2 regions of the Caldicellulosiruptor kronotskyensis 2002 genome follow, and region 2 is predicted to be linked to the other one. Evidence: riboswitches for the same ligand, from Rfam matches in the RefSeq annotation. Region 2 holds a riboswitch; the other holds the start of a gene.
What was found. A riboswitch is a leader RNA that binds a small molecule or an ion and turns the genes downstream of it on or off. The one in region 2 is predicted to bind cyclic di-AMP.

Region 1: linked by a shared signal. The riboswitch ahead of CALKRO_RS04145 (C40 family peptidase) and the one ahead of CALKRO_RS02115 (beta/alpha barrel domain-containing protein) in region 2 are both predicted to bind cyclic di-AMP.

Annotation. Positions count from the first base shown of each region.
Region 1 covers NC_014720.1:964,851-973,840, reverse strand. The annotation lists gene CALKRO_RS04170 (DUF2273 domain-containing protein) at 1-132, opposite strand, end outside; partial or broken gene CALKRO_RS04165 (helix-turn-helix domain-containing protein) at 448-1,348, shown strand; gene aroE (shikimate dehydrogenase) at 1,891-2,757, opposite strand; gene CALKRO_RS04155 (YqeG family HAD IIIA-type phosphatase) at 2,754-3,263, opposite strand; gene CALKRO_RS04150 (hypothetical protein) at 3,438-4,337, shown strand; gene CALKRO_RS04145 (C40 family peptidase) at 4,405-5,364, opposite strand; cyclic di-AMP (ydaO/yuaA leader) riboswitch at 5,369-5,530, opposite strand; gene CALKRO_RS04140 (lactate utilization protein) at 5,632-6,273, opposite strand; gene CALKRO_RS04135 (ABC transporter ATP-binding protein) at 6,270-7,520, opposite strand; gene CALKRO_RS04130 (FecCD family ABC transporter permease) at 7,525-8,544, opposite strand; gene CALKRO_RS04125 (ABC transporter substrate-binding protein) at 8,559-8,990, opposite strand, start outside.
Region 2 covers NC_014720.1:539,287-548,276, forward strand. The annotation lists gene CALKRO_RS02100 (ribulokinase) at 1-1,043, shown strand, start outside; gene CALKRO_RS02105 (GntR family transcriptional regulator) at 1,147-2,259, shown strand; gene CALKRO_RS02110 (L-ribulose-5-phosphate 4-epimerase) at 2,244-2,888, shown strand; gene CALKRO_RS02115 (beta/alpha barrel domain-containing protein) at 2,972-4,330, opposite strand; cyclic di-AMP (ydaO/yuaA leader) riboswitch at 4,337-4,487, opposite strand; gene CALKRO_RS02120 (DUF362 domain-containing protein) at 4,549-5,670, opposite strand; gene CALKRO_RS02125 (anthranilate synthase component II) at 5,907-6,470, shown strand; gene pabB (aminodeoxychorismate synthase component I) at 6,479-7,798, shown strand; gene CALKRO_RS02135 (aminotransferase class IV) at 7,815-8,567, shown strand; gene CALKRO_RS02140 (4Fe-4S binding protein) at 8,629-8,990, opposite strand, start outside.

The DNA of each region.
Region 1 (8,990 bases), 430 kb from region 2:
AATGACAACTACTGTTATCAGTATAGCTTTGACAATTCCAACTTCTAAAATAAACAGAATCAAAATAAGAGCTAAAGCTCCGCCTACCAACATTCCCACATTTTCTTTTATGAATTTTTCTAATTTATTCAATCACCTGTACCCCCTCGAATATTTTTCATATATTTTTGTGAACCTTTTGCAAATAAATTTACACATTTTCTTACTTTTTATTATACTATGGTTAAATTAATTGTGCAATTAAAAAAATTTGTGATAAACTCGAATACTCACTCGAATAGGTGTAAAGATATTTACCACAGCGAAAGAATGTGCGAAAATAGTAAGGAGAAACTCATAAAAAGAATTGAGGCTGCCTCCATCCTGACATGAATATTAATTAAAAAGTGTAATCTCCCATCCAAAAGAAAAATCAAAAAACTAACCAGGATAGGAGGACAGCCTACTATAAATATTATATCATATCATGAAATGAGAAAAATATCTTCCGAAAAAGCAAGGGAATTAATCCGAAAAGTGTTTGAAAATAATAACAAAAACGTATCAAGAACTGCTAAAATATTAGGTATATCAAGGCATACTGTCAGAAGAGCAATATATGGTCCCCTTGAGGATAAATCAAGAAAACCTAAAACTTGCCCCAGAAAACTTTCTACTGAACTTGAAAATCTCATTATCGAGGAATCTAAAAGAACTATCTTCTGATACAGATGTTTGTCTCTTTACCTGCTCAGAAAATATGGTATTAAAATAAGCGAAAATACAATAAAGTCTATTCTCAAAAGAAATACTATACCAAGAAAATCAAGAAAGACAAAAAGGGTGAAAGAAGTTTGTACGATTATGAAACACTCATTCCATTTTCTGAATTTCAACTTGATACAAAACATCTTTTAGATAAAGACAATCTTCCTGAAGAGGTATATTAATGTATGAAAAAACACAATTTACCTTGCTATGAGCGGAACATGATAGACATTGCAACAAGAGTAAAACATCTTATGGGATTAATTGAAATTTCACATGGAGCAGATGACAAATATTTTTTAATGATTCATGCCGAAAGATGTAAAAACAAAATGACTTTATTCAACGAGCTCAAAAGTGGCAGAATACGTGGAACTTTTTTAGACCTCATAATGGTAAAGGTATGAATGGGAGGACACCATTTGAAAAATTCATAGATTCTAAAACTCTTGTCCCCTCCCATGTATTTCAGTTCCCTACTTTACTTCTTGAAGACTTATTAAAGAAAGTAGGAACTTTTTATTTTCTATTCTGTAATAAATTAGGTGGTAAATATGTCTTCACCAAATGCCTTTTTGATGAACAAAAAGTGGACATTTGAAAATAGAACAAAATGACGTATAATAATACTAAAAGTAGCAAAGTCCACCATTACAAATATTATCTCATTGCTACTCTCAATTGTAATTATAAAACTTTCAAGGCTATATCTGTAAAATTCAATTATAATTACAAAAATATTTGCAACTTTATGTGCTCAAGTAGTAAACTATATTTTATATAAATTCTGGGTGATTACTAAAATGGAGACAAATAATGAAAGTATTCATAAAAACATGTAAAAATATTTTTGAGTACATTGTTGCTTTATTATTGGTATTTCTCTTTTTGTTATTTTATTACTATAGATTTTTGCTCTAACAAGAAAAAGTTTTAGGATATAGTTCCCGAAAGTGTTAATATTCTGTGTTTTCAGGGAATGTAATAGCTTGTTGAAAAAATGATTTTCCAATAATATAAAGGTTATTGCAAATTATATTAACATATATGGGAGAAATATGCTACTTATCGTTTTTTGTTACATACCTCTCTTAATTGAGCAACCCACTTCCAACTTACATGCCTCTTATATGTCTTAATACCCTACCCTATAACCTTATATATTCCCAAGCCAAAATTTTTCTCTGTATCATTTAGGATTTCAAGTAAAAAATTTGGAGAAAGATTTACAATATCAAACCAAATCTTTTCAGCTTCAATTGCTTGGTATACAAGCATCTTAAGTCCATTTTCAATCTTTATCCCTTTTTTTTCAGCTTCCTTTAAAAAAGCAGTTTTAAGAGGATTGTATATCATATCATATACAAAAACTGGTATGCCAGCCACATAGTTTTCAAAGTCAAAAGGACTGCTTTCAATATTCGGAAACATTCCCACAGATGTTGTGTTAATAATTATATCGTATTTAAATTCATATCTTCTTATCCACTCAACTGGAACAATTTTTAAAATGTTTTGAAAAGTCTCTTTTAAACTTTCTGCCTTTTCATATGTTCTGTTTGCAACAAAAACCTCTTCTGCCCCCATCCTGTATAGTCCATAGATGCAAGCTTTTGCCGCACCACCGCTACCAAGTACCAATATCTTCTTGTCTTTCACATCAACTTCCATATCCTCCAAGCTTCTTTTAAAACCTATCCAGTCTGTATTGTAAGCCAAAAGCTTCTCATTTTCTTTTTTCACTGTATTTGCCGCTTTTATTATTCTGACATCTTCTGAGACTTCATCACAAAACTTTAAAATATCTTCCTTGTATGGGATTGTTATGTTAAATCCAACAACATCCTCATCTTTTCTCACCATCTCAACAAATTCTTTTAGCTTTTCAGTGTCAAGAAGTTCTAAATTTGAATAAATCGCATCAATATCAAACTCAGAAAGAATCCTGTTATGAATAAAAGGTGAAATTGAGTGTTTTAAGCTCTTGCCAATCAAAAAAAGCTTTTTCATTCCCTCTCATCCTTTTCGTAGTACTTTAATATTTTCTTTTCAAAAATCCTGTTTATCCTTGTTACAAAAAACTCCTTTTCTTTCATTGGCCTTACCAAAATCACAAAGAGTTTTAACCTTTTTGCACCTATGACATCTGTAAAAAACTGGTCACCTATCACAGCTGTTTGATTATTTTTCTTGCCCTGATGAAGCAACTGCGATGCTTTTAAAAATCCAGATTTCAAAGGCTTTTTAGCATTATAGATGGCAGGAATGCCAAGCATACTTTCTATTTTTTTGACTCTATCCTTCTGGTTGTTCGAAACAAGGCAAATTTTAAATCCCATCTTTTGAGCCTTTTCAAGCCACTCAATAATCTCGTCTCTTACCTCAAATTCACCCCACGCAACTATGGTGTTGTCTATGTCGATAATGAGATAGTTTATTCCTCTTTTTAGAAGAGTTTCAAGGTCAATATCCAATATACTTTTGCATATCATATCAGGCTTGAATTTTTTTAGCATCTTCTCTGCCCTTTCTCTCCCTTTTACCATCTAAAAATTGTCAAAGAAAAAATGAATCTACACAACTTTTTTGTTTTTTGATTTGTGAAAATACAACCTGATAAGGTATAATTTAATTATATTCTAACCCTGTATATTTTTCAAAATAAATTGAGAAGGGGGAAAAGGTTAAAAATGGTTGAGGTAAAAAAAGTCGAATATATGGGCTGGGAAAACTGTTATAAAATCTCTAACGGAAAAATTGAAGCGATTGTCACAACAGATGTGGGTCCAAGAATAATTCATTTTGGATTTGAAGGTGACAAAAATGTCTTTTGCGTGGTAGAAGAACAGGCAGGAAAAGTTGGGGGTGATGAGTGGAGAATATACGGCGGAACAAGACTGTGGCACAGTCCGGAAGCTATTGAGCGCACATATTTCCCTGATAACCAAAAAATTGATTTTGAAATTGTTGAAAACGGTATAATTCTAAAACAGCCCACAGAAACCACTACATTTTTGCAAAAAACTATTGAACTTAAGTTTCACCCAACCGAACCAGAAGCTTATGTTACGTATAAAATCAAGAACAATGGTCTTTTTGAAGTTAAGTTCGCAATTTGGGCGCTTTCTGTAATGGCACCTGGTGGAGTTGAGGTCATGCCAATTCCAAAGATTGATACAGGACTTTTACCAAGCTATCCTTTGGTCATGTGGCCATATACAAAACTTAACGACCACAGAGTCTTGTGGGGAGAGGATTTTATTATTCTAAAACAGGATAAAAACTGCAAGCCACCGTTTAAGATTGGATATCCAAATTTGGATGGATGGGCTTGTTATTTAAATGATGGTAATCTGTTTATAAAACAATACAAACATGTAGACGGTGCAGAGTACCCTGACTTTGGATGTTCTTACGAAACATATACAACCGATTTCATGCTTGAGATGGAAACTCTAAGTCCACTTTACCTTGTTGCACCGGGCGAAGAAATTTCTCATAATGAGGTTTGGCAGCTCAAGAAAGTTGACGTTACCATTGAAAACGAGGAAGATGTCAAAAACCTGATTTTGCCTTTGATAAAAAAGTAAAAAGCACTTTTAAACTTGAAAGGGGCTTCTTCCTTTCTGATTTTCAGGAAAAAGCCCCTTTTTACTTTCATCTTATGACTCTTTTTGCCATCATAAAAAATCTTCCATAATATGAATTTAGGTCAGTTTCTGTTACACGTCCCCTTGCACTTGATGCATGAATGAACTTGCCACCACCTAAATATATGCCAACATGATTTATATAATTTTTCCCGCCATCTGTGTCAAAGAAAAGCAAATCTCCCGGTTTAATTTCACTATATGAAACTCTCACACCATTTGTTTTTGCCATGTCAGCTGCTGTTCTTTCTAAATTTATTCCAAAGTTTTTGAACACAAACTGAACAAATCCTGAACAGTCAAAACCAGTTGATGGCGATGTTCCACCGTATGAGTATCTTATACCACGAAATCTTTGAGCAAATTCCAAAATTCTCTGTGCCAAGCTAAGATTTGTAAAAGTTTCTACTTGACTTCTTTCAAACCCACCACGTGACACTGTTTTTGATACAAGCTGCGATGGCATCTTCAAAAGGTAATAAGCCATATATCCTACTGTGCCATCAAGCGTCTTTACCTTCACCCAGCCATTTTGTTCTCTTGACAGGACATACACCTTGCTACCATTTTTTAATGTCTTTAGCACCTTTGATGTGGTTGACATATCAGTTCTCAGTCGCGCATTGTCTTTTAAAACTGTAGCTTGCGCAGCTTTAGCAGGCGTTTTTGCAACACTTGCCCTTGAAGTATTTGAAACTGCGCTCCTTTTTCCATTTGTAATAGTTATGTAATCAGACTTTACATACCCAACAATTCCATCATACGAAATCTTTACCCATCCACCTGCATTTGACAAAACCTGGGCTTTAAACCCTTTGGGAAAAACACCTAAAACCTTACTACTTGTTGAAGGTGCACTTCTTATATTTATTGTAGATTTTGCCTGGGCTGACTGGGCAAAGGCCTTTGCAGAAAAAAACATCAAAAAAATTCCAAGAATTATAGCTATTAAACTTTTTAGATTCATACAAAAACTCCCTTCTTGAGGCTTACGGGATTAGCTGACGGGTTCGGGACAAGAAGGCTATCCCTACGGCAAATTCTTTCTTGCCGATTCACCCCTGACTTACTTTGGGTCTCCCGCTGTCTGAGCAATTTTTACAATTTGCTCAGACATTCAGCCTATGAAGTTTATTATTTTGATGATATTATTTTATTACAAGTCACTTTATTCTGTCAACCCTTTTTTACAGAATTGTTACGCGAATATTTCTAAAATATTACAACGATATTTTTAAAAACCTAAGTCTTCTTTGACAAGCACAACCTTGATTCTTCCCTTTGCAGGAGACCTTCTTGTTACAACAATATGGCTGCAGATGCACTCAAAACTTAAACAATCATGGCATTTTCCATCCTGAGTACATGGTGTGTTTCGAGAAAGTCTTTTTGAGTTCATAGGAGATGCTATGTTCCTTACCCTCAGCAAACCTTGCTCTTCGTTTAAAACAAGCTTGTTCTTACCGGCAATCACTATTACATTTTTAGGACCAAAAAGAAGCGCTGCAAGTCTGTTGCCATTTCCATCTATGTTTATGAGTTTTCCGTCAAGTGTTATTGCGTTTGTTGACATAAGATAGTAGTCAGCCCAGAAAGATTTTCTGTAAATCTCACCAAGCTCCTCAGGTGTTATACCTTCTTTGTATCTGTCCAAAAAGTTGTAATTGCCATTTCTCAGAAAATCTATCACACCACACTCAAAAAGTGTCATTGACCCACCGCACGATACCACACTGCCTTTTGAAATGAGCTTTTCTAAAAGAGGCACAACATCTTCTTTTTTCTCGACAATAAAACATTCAAAGTTTCTTACTTCCAAGTTTTTCTTTACAGTTTCAAAGTTTGTATCTATCCACCATGCCTTGTGTGGATTCATTTTAAATCACCCCTTGACATTTTATCGTTTGTCTCTTTTAAGATATAATCTTTCAAGCTCTCAATGCTTGAAAAAACTAACGCTTTTTCCCTCAAGCAATTGTAAAGTTTAGTTGCCAAACCACCTGTGAAATCACGTTTTGAAATATCCTCTTCTTCAATTATACAAAGATGATTAGCAAATTTAAGTGCCTCTAAGTTTTTTAAGTTTTGAACACCAAATGGAATGTTGCACAGCACACACAGGTCTGCTTTCTTGATAAGCTGAATGTTTTCGATGTACTCTTTTTCTCCAATTGGCATAAAAGGTTTTGTAAAAACTGTATAGATGGAAAAAAGTTGAGCTGTTTCAAAGTCTGTATCGTTTGTGGAAAGAACGCCTGTTGTCACCCTGCATCCCATTTCAATTAGCATTTTATAAAGAAGCTGTGCACTTCCACCTCCTGATACAACATGAACATGAAAAGTTTTTGGAACGTCTGTCTGGATAAGCTCTATGTCAAATATACCGAAAGGATTTTTGTAAACAACTGCATCAACTTCATATACTTTTCTTATATTCTCCTGAGTTAAAACCTCATCAGGTCTTCCAATATCCACAACTCTGCCATCTTTCATCATAATGATGCTGTCACACACTTTTGCTGCAATCTTCAGATTATGAATTGCCATTATGACTATCTTCCCAGAACACGCTTCTTCTCTTACAAGCCTCAGTATCTTTTCCTGATGAGAGATGTCTAAATTTGAGTTCGGCTCGTCCAAAAGTAAAACTTTAGTATCCTGAGCAAGTACACGAGCAAAAGATGTTCTTTGTCTCTCACCACCTGATATCCTTAATATGCTCGAAAATTTTTTACTTGAAAGTTCAACCTGTTTTATTTTCTTCTCTGCAATTGTTCTACTTTCTTTGCTGTTTAAAAATTTACTCTTTTCATAAGGAAATCTTCCCATCATAACAACATCAAGGACTGTAAAAGGAAAGTTTGAAAATACATGTTGTGGCATATACGAGATAAGCTTAGCCCTTTCTATATCAGAAAGTTGGCTAAGTTGCATATTATCAAAATAGATTTTTCCTTCAAAAATTTTGACAAGTCCTGCTAAAGCTTTTATCAGTGTACTTTTACCACTTCCGTTTGGTCCAACAAATCCATAGACTTTTCCTTCTTCGAACTTAAGCCTTCCATCTACCTCAACAATGGGATAAGAGTAGCCGCATTTAAGGTTCTCAACAAAAAGAGGCATTATTCTATACACTCACCTCATTTTCACTCTTTTTCAGAAGGTACAGAAAGTATGGTACCCCTACTAAAGAGGTTATAACCCCAACCTTTACTTCAACTGGTGAAAACAATACTCTTGCAATTGTATCACACACAATCAAAAATATTCCACCACTCAGAACCGAAGCAGGTATCAGCCTTCTATAATCGTTTCCAACAATGAGTCTGAGCATGTGGGGGACAATTAGCCCAACAAAGCTGATTGGTCCTGAGACAGAAACCGCTATCCCCGTTATGAGCGAAACAAGAAAAAGCAAGGTTTTTTTCAGCTTTTCTGGATTTACCCCAATTGTAAAGCTTTCTTCCTCTCCAAGTATCAAAATGTTTATCCTCTTTGCAAATAGCAAAGAGCACAGTATCAAAATACAAAGAGGAACAAAGCTAATCTTCACATGCACCCAGCTTCGACCGTCTAAACTACCGAGCATCCAAAATATATATTCGCTTACCTGATACTGATTTATGTTTGAAAGAATCAAAGAGTTTATGGAAGACACAAAGGTTGAAACTGCAATACCAATTAAAATGAGGCTTGTAATGGGCGTTTTGTTGTTCTTGGTTGAAAGCCTGTACACTAAAAACGAAATCAAAAACGCACCTGCAAAAGCAAACAATGGTAAATAAAATATGTTTATGGTGTTAAGCGAAAAGGCTATGCAAACAATAGCACCAAAACTTGCACCGCTTGACGTTCCGATAATTCCTGGGTCTGCCATGGGATTTCTGTAAAGTCCTTGAACAAGCGCACCTGCTATGCTCAAGCTCATCCCAACAATCATGGCAATTATTATTCTTGGAAGTCTTATTTGCCCGACAATTGTCAAATCCATATCATTCGCAGGACCAAAACTTATACCTATGAGCGATAAAAGTGCCTTTAAAACACGAAGGGGAGGGATAAAAACACTTCCCACCCCTATGGATATTATAAATACTGTCAAAAGCAGAAGAGCTAAAATAATCAAAACCTTTTTCAACTGTACCACCACTTATAAAAGCCTTATTTGAAAAGATACGGATATGCAGCTTTTGCCAAGTCATAAATACCTTCAACAATATAGTGCGAAACTGTTTGAACGTGCCTATCATCAAGAATAATTACGCTGTTGTTCTTCACAGCTTTCAGGTTTTTGAAAGCAGGGTCTTTTTTGAACTCCTCTACGTACTGCTGAGAAGTCTTTTTTGGATTGTACGACGCAGATGGAATAACAATGATGTCCGGGTCCCACTCCAAAATCTGTTCTTTTGAGATAGTTGGCCAGCCTTTCAATCCAGCAACAGCTGCTATATTTATAACCCCTGCATACTTTGCTATCTCATGCTGGGTTGTATTTTTGCCATATGTTGAGTTGAAATAGTATGTGTAAAAGAGCACATACTTCTTTTTTCTCAAGTATTTTACCTTTTTTTGCACAAAATTAATTTTATCGTC
Region 2 (8,990 bases):
AGAGGGAAGGATATCCTTCAAAAGAATTTTTCAAAGCACTTCATCCAAGGCTTGAAAATGTTGTTGATGAAAAGCTGTCACGCGATATATACCCGATTGGTCAAAAAGCTGGTGAGCTCACAGAAGAGATGGCAAAGCTAATAGGATTAAATCCTGGTACTGCTGTTGCAATTGCAAATGTTGATGCTCATGTGTCAGTTCCTGCTGTTGGGATTACTGATATTGGCAAGATGCTAATGATAATTGGAACATCTACATGCCACATGCTTTTGTGGAATGAAGAGAAGATGGTACCAGGAATTTGCGGATATGTTGAAGATGGAATCTTACCTGGTTTTTATGGGTATGAGGCAGGACAGAGCTGTGTTGGAGATCATTTTGAGTGGTTTGTTGAAAACTGCGTGCCAGCTCAATATCACGATGAGGCAAAACAAAAAGGACTCAACATATATCAGCTACTGAAAGAAAAAGCAAAGGGACTCAAGCCCGGCCAGAGTGGTCTTTTGGCGCTTGACTGGTGGAATGGTAACAGGTCAATTCTGGTTGATGCAGACCTCACTGGTATGATGCTTGGCATGACCTTGACTACAAAGCCAGAGGAGATGTACAGAGCACTGATTGAGGCAACGGCATATGGCACAAAGATAATAATTGATAACTTCAATGAGCACGGTGTTGAAGTAAGAGAACTTTATGCGTGTGGAGGAATTGCTGAAAAAGATGAGCTTTTGATGCAGATTTATGCTGATGTGACAGGGCTTGAAATAAAGGTTTCTGCATCACCTCAAACACCGGCACTTGGTTCTGCAATGTTTGGTGCTGTTGCTGCAGGAAAAGAAAGAGGTGGTTATGACAGCATATTTGAAGCTGCAAAGAAAATGGCAAAACTTAAAGACTATTCTTATAAACCAAATCTGCAAAACCATGAGGTTTACAAAAAGCTATACAGAGAATACAGAACACTTCACGACTATTTTGGAAGAGGAGCAAATGATGTAATGAAGAGACTAAAAGAGATAAAAGATGAAGTTTCGAAAATGTAACAAATGCATTTAATTTGTAACTTGCAGGCTGTCTTCAAAATTTTACAATTTCCGACAGCCTGCAGGTTATAATTATAGATTGATTTGAAAATTTAGAAATGGTATGATTAAAATAAACTTGTATATACAAGATGATGGTAAAATGAGTAAGACAAAATATGAATTGATAAAGGATTTCATAATTGAGGGTATTAATTCTGGCAAATTTAAAGAGGGAGAAAAGATTTATTCAGAGAATATGCTTGCAAGGAAGTTCAAAGTTTCGCGGCACACTGTAAGAAGAGCTATAATGGAGCTTGAATTTGAAGGGCTTTTGGTATCGCTAAAAGGAAGAGGCACGTTTGTTGCAAAAAAGAGTGCAGACAGTTCTAAATGTATCGCAGTTCTTACAACATTTATCTCTGACTATATCTTTCCACTAATTATAAGGGGAATTGAAAAGGTTATAGCACATGAAGGTTACGGACTTTTACTATTTTCAACAGACAATAGTTACGAGTTTGAAAGATACCACTTGGAAAGTATAATCAACAACCCCAATATTGATGCTGTTATAATAGAACCCACAAAAAGTGCGCTGCCATCCAAAAATCTGGAACTTTACAAAAAGCTTATACAAAAAGACATACCTGTTATATTCATAAACACCATCTTAGAAGAAGTGACTCAAAACTATATAATAACAAAAGACCAATCGGCTGTATATAAACTTACTACCAACCTTATAAAAAATGGGTGTAAAAGACTTTTTGGTGTGTTCAAAGGTGATGACCTGCAAGGAATAAAAAGGTACCGTGGGTTTGAAAAAGCCTGCAAAGAAGCCAATGTAGAATTTGATGCAATCTTTTTCACAAGTGAGGAATACAATTTTGTTCACAAAAGGGCAGCAGAGGTTATATCAAGAGAAAAGTTTGATGCAGTTGTCTGTTACAACGACAAGATTGCTCTTCCTCTTTGTGTTAAGCTAAAAGAAATGGGATTTAGAATTCCCCAGGATATATCTGTTACAGGGTTTGACAATTCACTTTTAGCAACATTAACAGATATAAAGCTCACAACAGTTGAACATCCTAAGGAAAAGCTTGGTGAGATGGCAGCAAAAGCCACTATTGCAATGATAAAGAAAAATAAAGTGCATGTAAGTGAAGAAATAGAGTGTGAGATTATTTACAGGAATTCTACAAGAGGAGGAATACAGGAATGCTTGAAAGCTTAAAAGAGATTGTTTGCAAATACAATCTTTATCTTCCAAAATTTGGTCTTGTCACATGGACATCTGGTAATGTCTCAGCACGCGACCCTGAGACAAACCTTGTTGTTATAAAGCCATCGGGTGTAATGTATGATGATTTGACACCTGACAAAATGGTTGTTGTTGACATGGATGGAAATGTTGTTGAAGGAGATTTAAAGCCGTCAACAGATACACTAACTCATCTTTATGTATACAAACACATGCCGCACATAAATGCTGTTGTTCATACACATTCAAACTATGCAACAGCGTTTGCAGCTTTGGGTCAGCCAATAAAGGTGTATTTGACAGCAATTGCTGATGAGTTCGGCTGTGAGATTCCGTGCGGTCCGTACGCTCAAATTGGTGGTGAGGACATAGGAAAGGTGATAGTTGAGTATATAGGAGAAAGTCCGGCGATTCTTCTTCAGAACCATGGAGTTTTCACAATAGGTAAGACAGTTGATGAGGCTGTAAAAGCGGCTGTGATGGTTGAAGATGTTGCAAAGACAGTGTTTATTGCAAAGATGATGGGCCAGCCTATCGAGATTCCGCTTGATGAGGTAAAAAGAGCTCATGAGAGATACATGACAAAATATGGGCAAAAATAAAAAATTACTTCCCCCCAGCACAAGAAAGGATTGTTAATACAACATAAGGCTGCCGTTTTCATGTGGCAGCCTTGCTTGTTTTTTTACAGTCCAAATATTCTACTTACAACCTCTTTTAACTCTTCATCACTTATTGATGTATTTCTTCCATTTTCATATTGACTGTCTACCCACTCTTTGACCTTCTGAACCCTTGGGTCTTTTTTGTCAACCTGAATGTCAATGCCGCTATCTTTGAAATACCTATTTATCCAGATTACAATTCCTGCAATGCCTGAGTATGCATCTATAATCACCTTAGGAGGCTTCCCCAGAATCTTTCCTGTATCAAATATATTATAAATCTCCTCATCTTTCATAAGTCCATCTGCATGGATTCCTGCCCGTGTTGCGTTAAAGTTGTCACCGACAAAAGGCGTCATTGGAGGAATCTCATACCCGATTTCTTTTTTGAAATACTCAGCAATTTCAGATATCACAGCAACATTCATGCCATCTGCACTGCCTCTTATCTGAATATATTCCATCACCATTGCCTCTAATGGTGTATTTCCAGTTCGCTCACCTATTCCCAATAGTGAGGTGTTTACCATTGAAGCACCGTAAAGCCATGCCATTGTTGAGTTTATGACTGCCTTATAAAAATCGTTGTGCCCGTGCCATTCAAGCCACTCAGATGGCACTTCACCATAGTTGACAATACCATAGATTATTTGAGGCACACTTCTTGGGAGAGCCACACCCGGTATTGGTGATCCAAGCCCCAGTGTGTCACAGGCTCTGATTTTCACAGGCATATTTGCCTCTTTTGAAAGTTTCATAAGTTCATTAATAAACGGCAAGACAAATCCGTAAAAATCAGCTCTTGTGATGTCTTCAAAATGGCAGCGTGGTATAATTCCTGCCTCTAAAGCTGCCGACACAATTTCTAAGTATTGCTTCATTGCTTGACTTCTTGTCATCTTTAATTTTTTGAAGATATGATAGTCAGAACATGAAACCAAAATTCCTGTTTCCTTGATACCAAGGCTCTTTACAATCTCAAAATCCTCTTTTTTTGCCCGAATCCAAGCGGTGACTTTTGGAAAATCATAACCTTTTTCTAAACACTTTAAAACTGCTTCTTTGTCCTGTTTTGAGTACAAAAAAAACTCTGTGTGAAGAATAACGCCACTCCCATTGTCAAGTTCATGCAAGTAGTCATAAATTCTACAAATTTGATCAACAGTGTACGGTGAGCGTGATTGCTGGCCGTCTCTGAAAGTTGTGTCTGTGATGTAAAGCCGCTCAGGAACATTCATTGGCACAATTCTGTGGTTGAAAACAAGCCTTGGTACCTCATTGTAAGGATAGATGTTCCTGAAAAGATTTGGCTCTTCAACATCCCTGAACTGATACTCAATCTCAAGAATGTGAGTCTTTTGATTAAATTTTACATTCATAAAAAACAAACCTCCCTTTCAAAGCTTCGGGGGTTAGCTGACGGGTTCGGGCAGAAAGGGACGTTTGCCCTACAAGGCAAAAATGCCTTGATTCACCCCAAAAAATGGGTCCCCCCTATCCTGTGCTTTTTACACAGGAATTCAGCTTTTTTAATTTTATTCTTATTATAATTATTTTTATCATATCAGAAAACCAGCAATTTGGCAAGCAAGCATCTCTATATTTTTACAAGTTCATACTCCATACTTCCAAGTCCAATCTCCTGAGCATGTTTTAGTGCTACTTGCCAGTCTGTGTCAGGATGAATACTCTTGAATCTGTCAATTTTGCCGTCAATCTCAATATGTTTTGCCTTTTCAAATGCAGACCCAGCTGGTGTGAATGCAGAACTATTTACAAGGTCAACACATGCTTTGTCAAGTGCAACAGGGTCAAATGATGCTGCAATGCCAATGTCTGGTGCAATGGGAATATCATTGTGTGACCAGCAGTCGCAATCAGGTGAAATGTTCATTATAAAGTTTATATGAAAATTGGGTTTGTCTTTTAAAACTGCATAGGTATACTCAGCAATCTTTTCACTTGCGATTGATGCTGCCTCATCCCATCTTACAGTTGCTGCGCCAAACTGACAAACTGCAACGCACTGACCACATCCAACACATTTTTCATAGTCAATGACAGCTTTTTTCTTCTCATTCAAAGTTATAGCAAGCTGAGCACAGCTTTTGACGCACATTCCGCAGCCAACACATTTTGATGTCTTTATAACCGGCTTTGAGGATGAGTGCATAAAAAGCTTTCCACCGCGAGAGCCTGAGCCCATTCCAATGTTCTTGATTGCACCACCAAACCCTGTCATCTCATGACCTTTGAAGTGGTTCATTGAAATTATAATATCAGCATCTGCGATGGCAGAACCTATCTTTGCTTTTTGGGTGTGCTTGAGATTCACCTCAATCTCTCTGTACTCTGTACCTTTTAGCCCATCTGCAATTATTACATGACAGCCAAGCACAAGCGGGTTAAACCCATTTTCGTAAGCTGCTTCTAAATGGTCTAAAGCATTGCTCCTTCTTCCTGTGTAAAGTGTGTTTGCATCTGTTACAAAAGGCTTGCCACCAAGACTTTTGATAAGTTTTACAATCCTTGCAACGTAGTTTGGTCTTATATACGCAAGATTGCCTGGTTCTCCAAAGTGGACCTTGATAGCAACAAACTTGTTTTTAAAATCTATTGTTTCAATTCCTGCTTTTTTCACAAGGTTTTCAAGCTTGTCAAGCATATTGTACCCCGGTTTGGTTTTAAAATCTGTGAAATACACCTTTGATTTTGCCATTTTCAATTTTCAACTCCTTTCAAAATTTTCAGGTAAGTAAAATTATAATCCTTTTTTGAAATTTGTGAATAGCTTTAATTTGGCAGAAGGTTGCAAAATATTGATGTGTGCCTTTGCAAGTTATAGTATAATAGTGAAAAGTAGAAGAGTACAAGAATGCACTTTTTTGATATAAGGTATCAAAAAGGATACTATCAAAATATAGTCTCCGGCCAGGTAAAGAGGGTGTTTTTACAATGAAGGTTTTGATTGTTGACAATTTTGATTCGTTTACATATAATCTCTATAACTATTTTTTAAGACTCAAGGTGTCTACCACTGTAATAAACCGAGATAAGATTACCACAGAAAAAATCTTGCAGCTAAACCCTACTCACATTGTCCTTTCCCCTGGACCAGGAAGACCTACTGACGATAAAATTTTGTTTGAAATCATAGATAAATTTAAAGAGTCAAAAAGTATTCTTGGTGTATGTCTTGGACATCAGGCAATTGGCATGTTCTTTGGGGCAAAACTAAAAAAAGCAAGAAGGCCTATGCATGGGATTGTAGATACAGTATTTCATGACCAAAAAGGAGTATTTGAAAATCTCAAAAACCCTCTGCGCGTTGTGCGATACCACTCTCTTGTGATAGATGATGTTGACAGCACGCAGCTTACCATCACAGCAGTATCAAAAGAGGGAGAGGTTATGGGTATAAGACACAAAAGGTTTAAAATAGAAGGTGTGCAGTTTCATCCTGAATCAATTGCAACTCAGCATGGGCTTTTGATGCTTAAAAATTTTTTAAAAGGGTGAGAATTTAAGTGCAGATTTTGGTTTATAACACAGTAGTTGACCCATTTTTGATTTTTTGTCATCTGAAAACCGATTTTTCAGTTTTGCTTGAGAGCAGTATGTTAAGCAAAAGGTATGGAAGATATTCTTTTTTGTTTTTAAAGCCCAAAGAAGTTTATATCTTAGATGAAGAGGATGATGTTTTTGAGTATTTAAACCAACTTTCAAATAAAATAACAAGTAAATATTGCCCTTCTGACTTTATCTTCAATGGAGGTTTTGCAGGATATTTTTCTTACAACTTTGGTGTTGACCTTTTTGAAATTGAAAGAAAAAAAGATACTTCTCCTATCCCCAAAGCGTATTTTGGATATTTTGAAGATTTTGTTGTTATTGACCACTTTGAAAAAAAGACATATGCTTCTTTTACATCTAAAGCTTTAGCACAAGAATTCGAAATGATCCTAATAAGTGAAAACCTTGCTCTGCCAAGCTTTAAAAGAACCTGCATTGAAAGAGCTTGGTGCAACTTTGAAAAGTCAGAATACATGCAAGCGGTGAAAAGAATAAAGAATTATATTTTTGAAGGTGATGTTTACCAAGTAAATCTTTCACAGCGCTTTTTTGTAAAAGGAGTATTTGACTCTGACTTTTTGTATTTTAACCTCAGAAAAAGTAACTATGGCTGTTACCATGCATATATAAAGCTTCCAAAAGCATCTGTAATATCAACATCGCCCGAACTTTTTTTAAGAAAAAGAGGAGATATCCTCATAACCAAACCAATAAAAGGTACATCTAAACGTGGAAAAACCCCAGAAGAAGATAGAATTTTAAAAAAGCGGCTATATAACGATATAAAGTGCAGGTCAGAGCTTTTGATGATTGTTGACCTTGAGAGAAACGATTTTGCTAAGATATGTTTGCCAGAGTCCATTGAGGTTGAAAAACTTTTTGATGTTGAAGAATACTCAACAGTTTTTCATCTTGTTTCAACTATAAAGGGAAAGCTTCTTGATGGTATAGATTTAAAAAGGATAATTGAAGCAACCTTTCCAGGCGGGTCAATAACAGGTGCACCAAAACTGAATGCTATAAAGATTATAGAGGAGCTTGAAAAGTGTCCGCGGGGGATATACTGTGGTTCTATTGGTTATATCTCAAACAATTTCAACATGGATTTTAACATTGCAATCAGAACGCTTGTTATAGAACAGGACACAGCATACTTTAGTGTTGGGGGCGGAATTGTTTGGGACTCTCAAGAAGAGGAAGAGTGGTGGGAGACAATCCACAAAGGAAGACCGTTTATAGAAATTTTAGGAATTAATAATTTAACATTTATGTAAAAAGGAGGCAGGAATTTTGGAAGAGTTTTTTCGGTGGTATAGTTTTGTATTGATTCCTTTTGAGACAGTTTATTTTGACAAAAAAGGTGTGCATTTTTTGTTTGAACACTTTAAAAGATTTAAAAGAGCCTTCTGGATACTTGGAGTTGAGTTTGATTTGGAGTTTGAAAAGTTCAAACAAGCTATAGAAAGGTATATGGTTTCTTGTGGTAGAGATTATGGTGGGATGAGGGTTTTATATGTTGATGGCAATTTGATTTTGGAGCAAAAGGAAATAAGATACAGCAGAGCTCTTTTCCAAAAGGGATTTGAGCTGAAAATCGCACGCACAAGAAAGGATAAAGCCAATATACTTAACTACATAAAAACTACCAATATAGGTGTGAATTTGATAGAAGAAAAAAGTGCCAAAAACAAAGGATTTGACAGCTGTCTTTTTCTCAATCAAGATGGTTTTATATGCGAGGCAGCGTTTGCCAACATCTTTTTTAGAAGAGATAAGGTTATTTACACACCTCACATTTCGTGCGGACTGCTTCCCGGCATTGTAAGAAAACATGTAATAAGAGTATCTGAAAAATTAGGATATATAGTAAGAAAAGCTTTTTTGAAAATAGAAGATATCAAAGATATGGATGAGTGCTTTATTACAAGCAGCATAGCAGGTATTTTCCCTGTTTTGCGGATTGAAAATATTGAGTTTAAACAGAGAAGTTTTGCAGAGTATTTACTGAGCATGGATAAATTTAACCGCCCATGGGTTAGCTAAAAGATAACAAACGAAAAAAATGGGCTGCTAAACTTTCTTAATTTTGAGCAGCCCGTGTATTTTAATTTTGTGCCGACTCATCATTTTCAATTTTTGCCTTACTGAGTGCGTCTTCAACTGCCATGATAATACCATAAGACGTTCTTGTCGCACCAGAGATAATATCAACATTTGTTGACTGAGACTCTATTATCTCTTTTGGAATGATCTCAAATGGCAGCTGTGCAAAGCTTGGTGTTTCGTGATGAGAGATTATCTGGATATCTGTAATTTTATCGTTTTTGATTGTAACCTGAACAACAAGCCCTGGTCTGTATCCAAAACCTTCGCCTGTATATGTTCCATCTCTGTAAATTTTAGAGGCAGAATTTTGTGTGGTAGTTTCCTGAGAATTTTGTGTAGCAAGGCCTGTATTTTCTGATT